2 regions of the Caulobacter sp. LjRoot300 genome follow, and region 2 is predicted to be linked to the other one. Evidence: predicted binding sites of a transcription regulator. Region 2 holds the regulator's gene; the other holds the start of a gene.
The links. Region 2 encodes HrcA, which represses chaperone genes, less so after heat shock. Its sites were predicted from a motif close to GTTAGCANTCNNNNNNNNNGANTGCTAAC; they were not measured.
Positions count from the first base shown of each region.

Region 1 (7,197 bases), on a different contig from region 2:
ATCATCAGTCTCCGGGTGGGCATGAGGGGGCTCCTGATCCGCCCGCAGGATGCGCCCGGCCGATTGCGCTGCGAAGGTCGGGAAAATACACTGATCGTATGTCACAGACATACAATCACCGGGACGGCGCCGATCGCGGCCTCAACAATCTCAAGCGCATGGCCTATTTCGCCGAGGTGGTCGAAACCGGCTCGTTCACGGCGGCGGCCGATCGGCTGGGCATCACCAAGGCGGTGGTCAGCCAGCAGGTCGCCAAGCTCGAGCGCGCGTTCGAGACCACCCTGCTGGTCCGCACCACCCGCAGCGTGCGGCCGACCGAGGAGGGCCGCGCCTTCTACGAACGTTGCGCCCGCGTGCTGTCCGAGGCCCAGGAGGCCTTCGACGGTCTCGAGGCCGACGACCGCGCGCCGACCGGCATGCTGCGGCTGACCGCGCCGTTCGACTATGGCGTCGCCGTCGTCGTCCCGGCGATCGCCGAGTTCCACCGGCGGTTTCCCGCCTGCACCGCCGACCTGGTGATCAGCGACCGGACCCTGGATCCGGTCGAAAAGGACATGGAGCTGGCGATCCGGGTCGGCTGGCTGACCGACAGCGCCTTGCGGGCGCGGCGGATCGGATCCTTCCAGCAGATCCTGGTCGCCAGCCCGGCCCTGGCGGCCCGCCTCGGCGACGACGCCGAGCCCGGCCAGGTCGCCGGCCTGCCCTTCGTCGCCAACAGCGTCCTGCGCGACCCGCTGGGCTGGACCTTTTCCAACGGCGAAGGCCAGCAGCGGTCGGTGCGGGTGTCGGCGGCGCTGGCGATCGACGCCACCCTGGGGGTTCTGGAGGCGGTGCGGGCCGGCGTGGGCCTCTCGGTCCTGCCGGACTATGCGGTGCAAGCCGACCTGGCCAGCGGCCGCCTGGCGCGCGTGCTGCCCGCCTGGAGCCTCGAGAGCGGCGGGATCTACGCCGTCACGCCCGCCACCCGCTTTCGGCGCGCCCGGGTCACGGCCTTTCTCGACATCCTGGCCGCGTGGGAGCGGCGTCGGACGCAAGCGCAATAGCCAAAAGAAAAAGGGCGGGACCTTTCGGCCCCGCCCTCCTCATTTCGTTCAGCTTGAGCTGACCGGACTTCTTAGAAGTCCATGTCGCCCATGCCGCCCATGCCGCCGCCGGGAGGACCGCCGGCGCCGCCGCCCTTCTTGGGCGCCTCGACGATGGCGGCTTCGGTGGTGATCAGCAGGCCGGCCACCGAGGCGGCGTCCTGCAGGGCGGTGCGGACCACCTTGGCGGGGTCGATGACGCCGTCGGTGATCAGGTCGACATACTGCTCGGTCTGGGCGTTGAAGCCGAAGGTGGCCGAGTCGCTTTCGAGGACCTTGCCGACCACGATCGAGCCTTCGACGCCGGCGTTCTCGGCGATCTGGCGGATCGGAGCCTGCAGGGCGCGACGGACGATGGCGATGCCGGCGGTCTGGTCGTCATTGTCGCCGACCAGGGTCGCCAGGGCCTTGGAAGCCTTCAGCAGAGCCACGCCGCCGCCGGGGACGATGCCTTCTTCCACGGCCGCGCGGGTCGCGTTCAGGGCGTCGTCGACGCGGTCCTTCTTTTCCTTCACCTCGACTTCGGTCGAGCCGCCGACGCGGATGACCGCCACGCCGCCGGCCAGCTTGGCCAGACGCTCTTGCAGCTTTTCCTTGTCGTAGTCCGAGGTGGTGTCCTCGATCTGCTTCTTGATCTGCGAGATGCGGGCCTCGATGGCCGACTTCTCACCGACGCCGTCCACGATGGTGGTGTCGTCCTTGGTGATCGAGACCTTCTTGGCCTTGCCCAGCATGTCGAGCGAGACGTTCTCGAGCTTGATGCCGAGGTCTTCGCTGACGACCTGGGCGCCGGTCAGGATGGCGATGTCTTCCAGCATGGCCTTGCGGCGATCGCCGAAGCCCGGAGCCTTGACGGCGGCGACGCGCAGGCCGCCACGCAGCTTGTTGACCACCAGGGTGGCCAGGGCTTCGCCCTCGACGTCCTCGGCGATGATCACCAGCGGACGGCCCGACTGGACGACGGCTTCCAGCACCGGCAGCAGCGGCTGCAGCGACGACAGCTTCTTTTCGAACAGCAGGATGAGCGGCTCTTCGAGCTGGACTTCCATCTTGTCGGCGTTGGTGATGAAGTACGGCGACAGGTAGCCGCGGTCGAACTGCATGCCTTCGACGACGTCGAGTTCGGTCTCGGCGGTCTTGGCTTCCTCGACGGTGATGACGCCTTCGTTGCCGACCTTGTCCATGGCCTTGGCGATCATCTCGCCGACGTCCTTGTCACCGTTGGCCGAGATGGTGCCGACCTGGGCGATCTCGTTGTTGGTGGTGACCTTCTTCGACGACGCCTTGATGGAGTCGACGACGACGTGGACGGCCTTGTCGATGCCGCGCTTCAGGTCCATCGGGTTCATGCCGGCGGCGACCGACTTGAGGCCTTCCTGGACGATGGCCTGGGCCAGCACGGTGGCGGTGGTGGTGCCGTCGCCGGCCTTGTCGTTGGTCTTGGACGCGACTTCGCGGATCATCTGCGCGCCGAGGTTCTCGAACTTGTCAGCCAGTTCGATTTCCTTGGCGACCGAGACGCCGTCCTTGGTCGAGCGCGGGGCGCCGAACGACTTTTCGATCACGACGTTGCGGCCCTTGGGGCCCAGGGTCACCTTCACCGCGTTGGCGAGGATGTTGACGCCGCGCAGCATCTTGTCGCGCGCGTCGGAGGAGAAATAGACGTCTTTAGCGGCCATTTGAGAGCCCTTCTAAAAGAGAAACTTGGAGTCGAAAGCGGAGGACAGGTCGGGCTTACGCCTCGACGATGCCCAGGACGTCGCTTTCCTTCATGATCAGCAGATCCTGGCCGTCCACCTTCACTTCGGTGCCGGACCACTTGCCGAACAGGATGCGGTCGCCGGCCTTCACGTCCAGGGCGACGATGTCGCCCTTGTCGTTGCGGGCGCCGGGGCCGACGGCGACGACTTCGCCTTCCTGCGGCTTTTCCTTGGCGGTGTCGGGGATGATGATCCCGCCCTTGGTCTTGGTTTCTTCTTCGACACGCTTCACCAGGACGCGGTCGCCGAGAGGGCGAAATTTCATGACTCGTTCTCCGTCGGGACGGTTTCATTTAAGGTCCGTCGGCAAGCGGGGAGCGTCGCTGTTAGCAGTCGCTCCCATCGAGTGCCAACGCCGGGCAGGAGTTAGGACCGGCGGCGGGGTGAGTCAAGGACGACGGTCGCCGATTTCCTGTGGGCGAACCCGCCCCGGGACCGGCGCCGGTCCGGCGACGGACATAGATAGGGAGGAAGACGGCGGCATGAAGACGATGAACGCCTCGAACCTGGCCCCGGCCCTGGCCCTGATCGGCCTTCTGACCCTTTCGGCCGGGCTGGCCGCCTGCGCCACCGCCGCGCCGCCCGCGCCGCGGGTGGTCACCGAGGCCGACGCCGGCCCGGTCGCGCTGGCGCGCGGCCAGCGCCTGGAGGTGCGGCTGTCGTCGAACGCCGGGACCGGCTACGCGTGGCGGCTGGACCGCGAGGCCTCGCCCCTGGTGCTGGGCGGCGGCTCCAGCCAGGACGTCGCCGCCTCTCCCGGCCTGCCCGGCGGGCGGCTGACCACCGCCTACAGCTACCAGGGGGCCGGTCGCGGCCGGACCGACCTGGTCTTCACCTTCAAGCGCCCCTGGGAGCCGGACAAGCCCGGCGACCGCAAGGCGGTGTTCAAGGTCAGGGTGCGCTGATGATCGACCATGTCAGCCTGACCGTTCGCGACGTCGCCGCGTGCAAGGCGTTCTACGACGCGGTCTTCGCGCCGCTGGACATCGAGATCGTGCACCATGTCAGCGCCGAGGAGAGCGGCACGGTCGCCTATATGGGCTACGGCCCGCGGGCCGACGGCCGAAGCCACCAGGCCGGCAAGCCCAGCTTCTGGATCGCCGGCGCCGAGACGCCGCAGGCGCCGATCAGCGCGGCCCCCATGCACATCGCCTTCGTCGCCGCGACGCGGGCCCAAGTGGACGCCTTCCACGCCGCGGCCCTGGCGGCCGGCGGCGCGGACAACGGGCCTCCCGGGGTTCGGCCGCATTATCACCCCAACTACTATGGAGCCTTCGTGCTCGACCCGGACGGCCGCAATGTCGAGGCCGTCTGCCATGCGCCCGCCTAGAGCATCGCGCGGAAAAGTGGATGCCGGTTTTCCGCGAAAGCGATGCGAAAACAAAAATCTAGAGCAAGCCGTGCGATTCCTGTATCGCGCGGCTTGCTCTAGGGCCCCCGAAAAGCGGTTGGAGACCAGATCGGCGTGACGATTTCGAGCTACGGCCTTGCCCTCGTCCTGGCGATGATCGCCTGCGTGATCGGCGGGGTGCTGGGCGGCCTGACCCTGGTCCGGCCCGGCGCGGTTCTCGGCCTGACCGCCCTGGACGACGACGCCGGCGACGGCGACGAGGCCACGCCCGCCGCGAGCGCCCGGATCGCGGGCAAGACCGAGGGCCGGGCCCTGGGCGGCCTGCTGATCCTGTCGCACGCCGCCGCGGCCCTGTTCCTGGGCTACCAGTCGCATGTCGGGGCGGCCATGGCCTTCGCCCTGGCCATGGCCTGGGCCGGCGCGGCCCTGGGCCGCGCGGTCTCGGCCCTGGTCGACCGGGCGCGCGGCCGCTTCAACCTGGGCAGCCTGGTCTTCGAGGTGATGATCGCCGTCACCCTGTCCCTGCCGTTCTTCAACCCCGGCCGGCTGGTGGTGCTGCGCGGGCACGGGATGCTGGTCTGAGACCTGCCCCGCGAAGGTCCTCCCCCTGTGGGGGAGGCGATCGCGCAGCGATCGGTGGGGGGAGTTCTGGGACCGCCGATTACGATCCTGCTGGCCACAGGCCAATCCCCCCTCCGTCGGCTGCGCCGACACCTCCCCCATGGGGGGAGGACCTGTTAGGCTTCCCCCCATGACCCAACGCCCCCTCCTCCGCCGCGAGATCCTGGTCGGCGCCGGCCTGCTGGCCGCCTTCCCGGCCGCCGCCCAGACGACCCCGGCTCCGGCGCCCAAGCCGCCGGTCTATGTCGCCCTCGACACCCCGCAGGGTCGGATCGTCATCGAGCTGGCCGTGGCCCAGGCGCCGATCACCACCGCCAACTTCCTGCGCTATGTCGACAGGAAGCTCTACGACAAGGCGACCTTCTTCCGGGCCTCGCGGGCGCCGGGAGCGGTGGACTACGGCCTGATCCAGGGCGGGCTGCAGAACGTCGGCGCCCTGCCGCCGGTCGCCCACGAGCCCACCAGCCAGACCGGGCTGAAGCATGTCGACGGAACGGTCTCGATCGCCCGCACCGCGCCGGGCACGGCCACCTCGGACTTCTTCATCTGCATCGGCGACGCGCCCTATTTGGACGCCAATCCGGCCGGAACCGGCGACAACCTCGGCTTCGCCGCCTTCGGCCGCGTGGTCCAGGGGATGGACGTGGCCAAGAAGATCCTGGCCCTGCCGACGCCCGGCAAGGCGATCAATCCGGTGATGAAGGGCCAGATCCTCGACCCGCCGGTGCCGATCACCTCGGCCCGCCGCGTCGCGGCCCCGACGGGACCGGACGTGACGGCCCCGCCGAAGCTCTGAAGCGAGCCCCCACCGGATTGGCGCCCCCCTCCACCGGCCACAGGGCTATCGCCTATAGATTTGCTCTGAAAAAAGCTGTCATCCCGGACAAGCTCGGCGAAGCCGAGCGCCGATCCGGGACCGCCGCAAGCGCCGCGTTCACGCCCCGGTCCCGGATCTTCGCGCTGCGCGCTCGTCCGGGATGACAAACGTTTTTGGCCATATGCGATAGCCCCCCACCGGCCGCGCCGAGCGGACTTTTCGAAGGCCCAGGATGGGGTGAGCGAGGTGTCTCACCTCAACGGCAAATGCAGCTCCGCCGCCGTGCCTTGTTCCGGCGTGTCCAGGAAGAAGCGTTGGCAGTAGATCGGGAAATCGCGCATGTCCTCGCCGCTGGCCGGCAGCCAGTCACGGTAGAGATAGAGGGCGGCGGGCTCCAGATTGTGGGTGTCGCCCGTCACCCGCAGCACCGCGCAGCGCCCGCCGGGGATTTCGCCTTCCCGGACCCCCTCGCCGTCGATTTTCTGGTCGGCGGAGACGCCGACGCACAGGTCCATCCGATAGTCGGCTGGATTGGCGGGCCGCCGCTCGGTGTACCAGATGTTGAAGGTCGAACTGGTCTTGGGCGTCAGTCCAGCCGCCTTGCGCCAGGCGATGAACCGCTCGCGGGTGACGTCGAAGGTCTCCGGGTCGCCCCGGTGCTCGAACATCGCCACGCGGGTCGGCCCCACCTGGCGGATCGTGACCTGGTCGGGGGTGAAGGTCTCTTGCATGATCTTGCTCCTGGCTGCGTTGAGCGGCGAAATGGCCGCAAGCCACGGCTCCCATTCGGGAGATTTCCGGAAACGCGACGGCGACTGCGCGAACCTCTGCCGAAAGGCGCGGGCGAAGGCGTCGGGCGACTCGAAGCCCGCGTCCATGGCGATTTCGGTGACGCTCACCCCCTGCCCGTCGGCCAACTGTTTCGAGGCTCGCTTCATGCGGGCCAGCTGGACATAGTGGTGCAGCGAGATTCCGAAGGTCGCCTTGAACTGCCGATGGAAATGGAATTTCGAGAACGCCGCGACGCCGCTCACCGCCTCCAGATCCAGATCGCCGTCCAGATGCCGGTCGATGTGGTCCAGCACCCTCTGCATCCGGGCATGGTAGTGGTCGAGCGTCGCCGTCATCATTCTCATCCGCTGTGACGATCCTAGCTTGCCGCGCGCGGCCGTCGTGCGCTCGACCGATCTTGCGGTTTGGCGGGCGACGGCGCGACGCTGGTGAGATTGGCCCACCAAGGGGTCGGAAGCGGACGCCGGCTCACCGGTAGCGGTAGAGCTTCACCCGCTGGATCTGGAACGGGTCGGGAGCGAGGCGGATGTGGCGGCCCTGGTGGGTCTGGTCGCCGTTCAGGGTCCGGCCGGGAACCCAGCGACCCTGGGCGTCGAACACGCCCTCGACCGCGCGGTCGATGCCGGCCAGGGCGGGGCCGTTCCCGGCGCCCGCGAAGGTGACGACCAGGCCTCGGCCGGCGATCAGGTACTCTTCCGGACCGATCTGGATGATCAGCCCGCCGTGGGCGGCGGTCTTCTGGTCGGCCTTGGGCGTCCACGGATCCAGGAAACC
Region 1 is NZ_CAXUSA020000004.1:205,220-212,416, forward strand. It holds gene ACSQ2G_RS15350 (MBL fold metallo-hydrolase) at 1-2, opposite strand, end outside; gene ACSQ2G_RS15355 (LysR family transcriptional regulator) at 99-1,043, shown strand; gene groL (chaperonin GroEL) at 1,115-2,761, opposite strand; gene groES (co-chaperone GroES) at 2,817-3,107, opposite strand; gene ACSQ2G_RS15370 (protease inhibitor I42 family protein) at 3,325-3,747, shown strand; gene ACSQ2G_RS15375 (VOC family protein) at 3,747-4,172, shown strand; gene ACSQ2G_RS15380 (DUF4345 family protein) at 4,314-4,775, shown strand; gene ACSQ2G_RS15385 (peptidylprolyl isomerase) at 4,945-5,610, shown strand; gene ACSQ2G_RS15390 (AraC family transcriptional regulator) at 5,883-6,758, opposite strand; gene ACSQ2G_RS15395 (DUF5597 domain-containing protein) at 6,892-7,197, opposite strand, start outside.
Region 1: a site for HrcA is predicted at 3,168-3,196, ahead of groES (co-chaperone GroES). Genes of this name have one in related genera too.

Region 2 (7,197 bases):
GGAACATGAGACTCAAGGCTTCCGACGCCACGCGTCAGTGGTGGCAAAACAATCCCGAACTCGGTATCGCGATCGGTTGGGCGGTCGTTTGCGGAGCGCTCTGGTTGGTCGTGCGGGTTCTCGGGGTCGCTTGAGATCACGCCGTCTGCCAGGCGGTCTGCCTCTATCGATGAGCGTTCATTTTGAAGCGTGGGATCAGCACGCAACGGGGCTGGCCGTCCAGGATCGCCACGCGGGCCGCATAGCGTGAGGGCGGCGCGAAATAGTAGCGCTCGCCGCCGGTTTCGACGCCCAGAAAGACCGGTCCCGTGAATTGACAGACGGGATGCAGGCCCGCTCCGCGTTCGTCGGGCCGTCGGGTGCACATCATGTGGCCGACCCGGTATTCGAAGCTCGCCCCGTCGTACCGCGTGACCTGAGCCGTCCCCCAGGCGCGCTGGTAGCTGGCTTGGTCCAGGGACGGGCAGGGCGGACCGCGAAGGCTCCAGAACGTCGCCTCGTCCGTCGACGCGTCTTTCTGGGCCAGATAGAACGCGGCGCAGAGGCCCAGCGACGCGGCGATCACGATCCATCCGCCCAGGCTCATGCCGCTGTCGAGGATGTTCCGACGCCCGCGCCGGTCGGCCTCGGCGCTTTGGCTCGACAGTGGCCCCTTCGGATCGCCCAATCGTCCCCCCTCGTCTTGTGGACACAGTGGGAGGGGACTTTGGGGAGTCCGTCAATCCTGGATTGATCGGGCGGGAGGTTCGAATTTCCGCGGCAAAACGGGCGCACGCGGCGCCCGTTTCCAGAAGATTCGACGCTGGAAGCCTTACACCCGCAGCGGCATCAGCACGTATTTGACGCCCGGGTCGGTCGGGTCGACCACCAGGGTGGGCGAGGCCGGGTCGGCGAAGCGGAACTCGGCGATCGGCCCGCCGATCTGGCCGCAGACGTCCAGCAGGTAGCGGGCGTTGAAGCCGATCTCGAAGGCCTCGCCGTCGTAGTCGACCTCGACCTCTTCCACCGCCTGGCCGGCCTCCATGTTGCGGACCGTCAGGGTGATGCGGCCGGGCTCGACGGCCAGCTTCACCGAGCGGCTCTTCTCGGCCGAGATGGTGGCCACCCGATCGACGGCCTTGGCGAACAGGTCGTTGTCCAGGGTCAGGATCTTGGCGTTGTCGCGCGGGATGACGCGCAAATAGTCCGGGAAAGCGCCATCGATGACCTTGGAGGTCAGGGCGGCGCGGCCGAACTCGAAGCGGACCTTCTGGGCCGAGACCTGCAGGTCGACCTGCTCGCCGGCCGATTCCATCAGGCGGCGGGCCTCCTGGATGGTCTTGCGCGGCACGATGATGCCGGGCAGGCCGGCCGCGCCCTCGGGAGCGTCCATCTCGGCCAGGGCCAGGCGGTGGCCGTCGGTGGCCACGGCGCGCAGCTTGGTCACGCCGCCGTCGTTGACGGTGTGCAGGTACAGGCCGTTCAGATAGTAGCGGGTCTCTTCGGTCGAGATCGCGAATCGGGTCTTGTCGATCAGCCGGATCAGCTCGTTGGTGTCGACCGAGATGCGGCCCGACAGGCCGTCGCTGCTCATCACCGGAAAGTCGCCGGCCGGCAGCACCGGCAAGTTGAAGCGCGAGCGGCCGGCCTGGATCACCAGGCGCGGGTCGTCGCCGCTGAAGCTGAGCGAGACGTCCGAGCCGTCGGGCAGCTTGCGGACGATTTCATACAGGGTGTGGGCCGGGGCGGTGATCTGGCCGGGCACGTCGATCTGGGCCAGGCCCTCGTCGATGATCTCCATGTCCAGGTCGGTGGCCGAGAACGACAGGGTGTCGCGATCGGCCGACAGCAGGATGTTCGACAGGATCGGGATGGTGTTGCGGCGCTCAACGACGCTCTGCACGTGACCCAGCGCCTTCAGCAGCGCCGCCCGCTCGATGGTAAGCTTCATATCTCGGTCCAGGTCCCAGGGCCGCCGCCGACAGAGAGAATCCCCCGCGGCCCCGCAATGAATGGACTTGCGACATTAGCGTAATCGCGCCGCTGGGGAAGAGGGGGCGCGCGACGGGGTGCGGCGAAATGCGCGCCCCGTCGCGCAGAGCCGATCCGGCCTAGACGGCCGCCGCGCGCTCGGCCTTGGTCGGCAGGGTCCAGCCCGGGCGGATGAAGTGGCAGGTATAGCCGTTGGGGATCCGCTCCAGATAGTCCTGGTGCTCGGGCTCGGCCTCCCAGAACGGGCCGGCGGGAGCCACCTCGGTCACCACCTTGCCCGGCCACAGGCCCGAGGCCTCGACGTCCTCGATGGTCTCCTCGGCGACCCGCTTCTGCTCCTCGCTGGTGTAGAAGATCGCCGAGCGGTAGCTGAGCCCGATGTCGTTGCCCTGGCGATTCAGGGTGGTCGGGTCGTGGATCTGGAAGAAGAACTCCAGGATCCGGCGATAGCTGATCACGGCGGGATCGAAGATGATCTCGATCGCCTCGGCGTGGGTCCCGTGGTTGCGATAGGTGGCGTTGGGCACGTCGCCGCCGGAATAGCCGACGCGGGTCTTCAGCACGCCGGGATAGCGGCGCAGCAGGTCCTGGACGCCCCAGAAGCAGCCGCCGGCGAGGATCGCGGTCTCGGTGGTCATGGGGTGATGTCCTTTCATCGTCAGCGTGGGCGAGGCTACATGTTGGGCCTGACGGCCGTGCGCGCAAGCGGCGCGGTCTTTTGCTGGAAAGGCTGCCCGTGCCGCGACCCGCCGTCCTGTTCGTCTGCCTGGGAAACATCTGCCGCTCGCCCCTGGCCGAGGCGGCTTTCCGCCAGGAAGCCACGCGGCGCGGGCTGGAGGTCGAGGTCGATTCGGCCGGCACCGGTTCCTGGCACGTCGGCCATCCGCCCGACCGCCGGGCCCAGGCGGTGGCGCTGCGGCGGGGGATCGACATCTCCGGCTATCGCGGACGGCAGGTGACGCCCGACGACTTCCGCCGGTTCACCCACGTCGTCGCCCTGGACCGCGCCAACCTGGCGGACCTGAAGGCCTTGCGGCCGGCCGACGCGACGGCCGAGCTGCTGCTGTTGCTGGATGTGGTCGAAGGGCGCCAGGGCAAGTCGGTGGCCGATCCCTACCTTGGCGAGGACGCCGATTTCGACGTGACCTGGGCCGACGCCGTGGCGGGGGCCAAGGGGTTGGCGGATCGGATCGAGGGGGAGGGCTGAGGGTTTGCCCTACACGCTACAGAAGTTGTCATCCCGGAAGCGCGTAGCGCTGTCCGGGATGACAACCAAATTGCAGCTCAGGCCGGCCTCAAGCCTTCGTGTCGAAAGCCCCGCCGGTATCGGCGTCGGTGCTGGCGTAGGGGTTCGCCGCGCCCGCCGTCGGCTCGGCCGGGGCGTCCGGGCCTTTCGAGCCCTTGGCGGCCACGGCGACCATGGCCGGGCGGACCAGGCGGCCCATCAGCTCGTAGCCGGCCTGCAGCACCTGGACGACGCCGCCGGCCGAGACCTCGTCCGAGGGCTGCTCCATCACCGCCTGGTGCAGGTGGGGATCGAACTTCTCGCCCTTGCCCGGGTCGATCTTCTTGAGGCCGTTGCGATCGAAGGCCGCCAGCAGCTCCTTCTCGGTCATCTCGACGCCGATGATGAAGTTGGTCACCGCCGCGTCCTGCGACTCGCGCGGGCTGTGGGCGGTGGCGCGCGACAGGTTGTCGGCCACGCCCAGCAGGTCGCGGGCGAACTTCTGGATGGCGTAGGCGCGGGCGTCGTTGCTCTCGCGCTCGGCCCGGCGCTTGGTGTTCTCGGCGTCGGCCAGGTAGCGCAGGGCCTGATCCTTCAGGTTGGCCACTTCCAGCTTCAGCGCCTCGATCTCCTGCGACGCGTCTTCCCAAGAAGCCTGGTCGGCCTCGAAGGCCACGTCTTCGGCCGGCGTCTGTTCGTCGGTCATCTCGTCCTCTATCCGTCCATCATCCGGCCGAGCACGCGGGCGGTATAGTCCACCAGCGGGATCACCCGGGCATAGTTTAAGCGGGTGGGACCGATCACGCCGATCGCCCCCAGCACCTTCTGTCGGCCCGTCATATAGGGCGCCGCGATCAGGGAGGAACCCGAAAGCGAAAAGAGTCGCGTTTCGGCCCCGATGAAAATGCGCACGCCCTCGGCGGTCCGCACGTCGTCCAGCAGGCCGATCAGCTGGCCCTTCTGCTCCAGGTCGTCGAACAGCCGCCGCACGCGCTCCAGGTCCTCCCGGGCGCTGGTGTCGGCCAACAGGTTGGCGCGACCCCGGACGATCAGGGCGCGGTCGGCGTCGTCGCCGCCGCTCCAGGCGGCCAGGCCGTCCTCGACCAAACGCGCCGCCGTCGTATCCAGTTCACGCCGAGCCGCGTCCAGCTCGGCGGCCATCTCGACCTTGGCCTCGTTGAGCGTGCGGCCCCGCAGGCGGGCGTTGAGGAAGTTGGAGGCCTCCTGCAGCGCGGCGGGCGTGACGCCGGCGGCGCGCTTCATCAGCCGATTCTCGACCGTGCCGTCGTCGAACACCATGATCGCCAGGGCCTGGTCGGCGCCCAGGGCGACGAACTCCACGTGCTTGACCCCGCCCTCGCGGACCGGCGCCACCACCACCCCGGCCCCGCCGGCCAGGCCCGACAGGATGGCGCTGGCCTCGCCCATCGCCTCCTCGAACGAGCGGCCGTGGGCGAACAGCCGCGACTCGATGGTCCGCCGCTCCTCCTCGCCGATGTCGCCCACCTCCAGCAGGCCGTCGACGAACATCCGCAGGCCGGCATGGGTGGGGATGCGCCCGGCGCTGGTGTGGGGGGCGTCCAGCAGGCCCAGCTGGGCCAAGTCCTGCATGGTGTTGCGGATCGAGGCCGGCGACAGCGCCACCCCGCCGCGTGAAATGGTCCGCGAACCGACCGGTTCGCCGGTTTCGAGATAGGATTCGACCACCCGCCGGAAGATGTCGCGGGCGCGGGCGTCCAGGTCGGTGAGACTGGGAGTCTGAGCGGAAAAACCCGAAAAAAGCTGTGTCATCTAGCCTTCGAACGCGCCCTGGCGGGCTCCCCAGGTTCCGACGGGATTGGACGACCCCGCTGAAGTTAGGATAAGCGGCCCCATCCTATCACGCAAAGCCCCGGAGTTGTTCCATGCGTCCGTCCGAACGCGCCCCCGACCAAACGCGCGAAGTCACGCTGGAGACCGGCGTCAACCGCTATGCCGAAGGCTCGTGCCTGGTCAGCTTCGGCCACACCAAGGTGCTGGTCACCGCCACGGTCGAGGAAAGCGTCCCGGGCTGGATGCGCAACAAGGGCGCGGGCTGGGTCACGGCCGAGTACGGCATGCTTCCCCGCGCCACCCACACCCGCGGTCGCCGTGAAGCCGCCCTGGGCAAGCAGAGCGGCCGCACCCAGGAAATCCAGCGCCTGATCGGCCGCTCCCTGCGCGCCGTGGTCGACATGAAGGCCTTGGGCGAACGCCAGATCAGCCTGGACTGCGACGTCATCCAGGCCGACGGCGGCACCCGCACCGCCGCCATCACCGGCGCCTGGGTGGCCCTGCGCATCGCCGTCAACTACCTGATCGAGGAAGGCGTGCTGAAGACCGATCCGATCCTGGGCCAGGTGGCGGCCGTCTCGTGCGGCGTGTTCAAGGACACCCCGGTGCTGGACCTCGACTACGAGGAAGACAGCCAGGCCGAGGCCGACAGCAACTTCGTGCTGACCAACGCCGGCGACATCGTCGAGATCCAGGCCACCGGCGAGAAGCGCGGCTTCACGCGGGCGGAGTTCGAGAGCCTGTTCGCCCTGGCGGAGAAGGGGATCGGCGAGCTGTTCGTCAAGCAGCGGGAAGCGGTGTCCAAATAATCTCCGCCATCCCGGGCCTCGTGCCCGGGACCCCTCCGTCCGCCGCATGGGCAGGAGGGGGGCGCGCTGGCGCGCCAAGGCGCCTCACCCTCGGCTGAACCAGGGGTTCCGGGCACAAGGCCCGGAATGACGGCTAAAAGGTGAGCGCGAGGGCGGGCCCTCAGTCCTCCTCATGAACCTCGCCCGGCCCCGGCTCATACGTCATCAGATCCCCCGGCTGGCAGTCCAGTTCGCGGCACAGGGCGTCCAGGGTGGTGAAGCGCACGGCGCGGGCCTTGCCGGTCTTGAGGATCGACAGGTTGGCGATGGTCACGCCGACCCGGTCCGACAGTTCGGTCAGCGACATCCGTCGCTCCAGCAGGATGCGGTCCAGTTGCACGCGGATGGCCATGGGGTTCTCTCGTCTCCGCGTCGTCAGATTGTCAGTTCGGCTTCGCGGCGAAGGCGCGCGCCCTCGCGGAAGACCTCGGCCAGCACGAACACCACCAGGACCGGGAACCAGGCGCTGAGGCTGAACGAGCCGTCGACGATCTTGGCGTCCGGGGCTAGCCACTTGGCCAGGGCGGCGAAGATGTAGTGGCCGATCTCCAGGGCGGCCAGGACTAGGCCCACCACCCGCAGGCGGCGGACATTGTCCGGATGGAACGGATCGCCGGCGGTCAGGGTGGAGAACACCCGCCGCAGGCGCTCGACGATCACCATCCAGCCGCCCGACAGCAGCGCCCAGGCGCCCAGGGCGCCGGCGAACAGCGGCCCCTTGCTGATCAGTTCGTCGATCGAGCTGCCGATGTGCAGTTTCGAGGTGATCAGTTCGGGATTGAAGCTGAGCAGCAGCACCGCGACCGTGAAGATCGCCAGCAGGCTGACCCAGACCCACAGGCCCACATAGATCACGTCCAGGATGATCTTCAGGAAACTCGATACCGAGCCAGGCCCCAAGGCGCGCATCCGCTCTTCCCCTCACGCAGAAACGCCGACCATGCCCCGGCGGATCGGGACCGGTCAAAGGCGAGCTGGACCTCGGGTCAGAACGTCTTGATCGCGAAGGTCACGGCGGCCAGCGGCAGACCGGCGATCAGCGTCAGCGTGGCCATGCGGGTGGCGACGGCGTCGACGATGCGGATCAGTCTGGCGGCGGACATGGCGGGCCTTCGGGTCGGGTGCGGGACCGCGCCGGCATGGCGTGTCTCCCAGGTTCCGAAGATAGGGGTCGATTCCGCCAGCGCCAATGTCGCTTATCGATAAACGATATTAAACTTTAGCAATGATCGCGCTCACCGAACGGATTACGCCAGGTGTGGCGCCGTGGCCACCATCGCGCTCCGGCGACTGGCCGTTTCGTACCAGGCCGCCAGGTTCGGGCGGCCCTCGCGCCAGTCC
Region 2 is NZ_CAXUSA020000002.1:861,413-868,609, forward strand. It holds gene ACSQ2G_RS09310 (hypothetical protein) at 164-667, opposite strand; gene dnaN (DNA polymerase III subunit beta) at 812-1,930, opposite strand; gene msrA (peptide-methionine (S)-S-oxide reductase MsrA) at 2,091-2,609, opposite strand; gene ACSQ2G_RS09325 (low molecular weight protein-tyrosine-phosphatase) at 2,708-3,178, shown strand; gene grpE (nucleotide exchange factor GrpE) at 3,267-3,902, opposite strand; gene hrcA (heat-inducible transcriptional repressor HrcA) at 3,911-4,987, opposite strand; gene rph (ribonuclease PH) at 5,101-5,817, shown strand; gene ACSQ2G_RS09345 (helix-turn-helix domain-containing protein) at 5,978-6,208, opposite strand; gene ACSQ2G_RS09350 (DUF2975 domain-containing protein) at 6,232-6,765, opposite strand; gene ACSQ2G_RS09355 (glutathione S-transferase N-terminal domain-containing protein) at 7,104-7,197, opposite strand, start outside.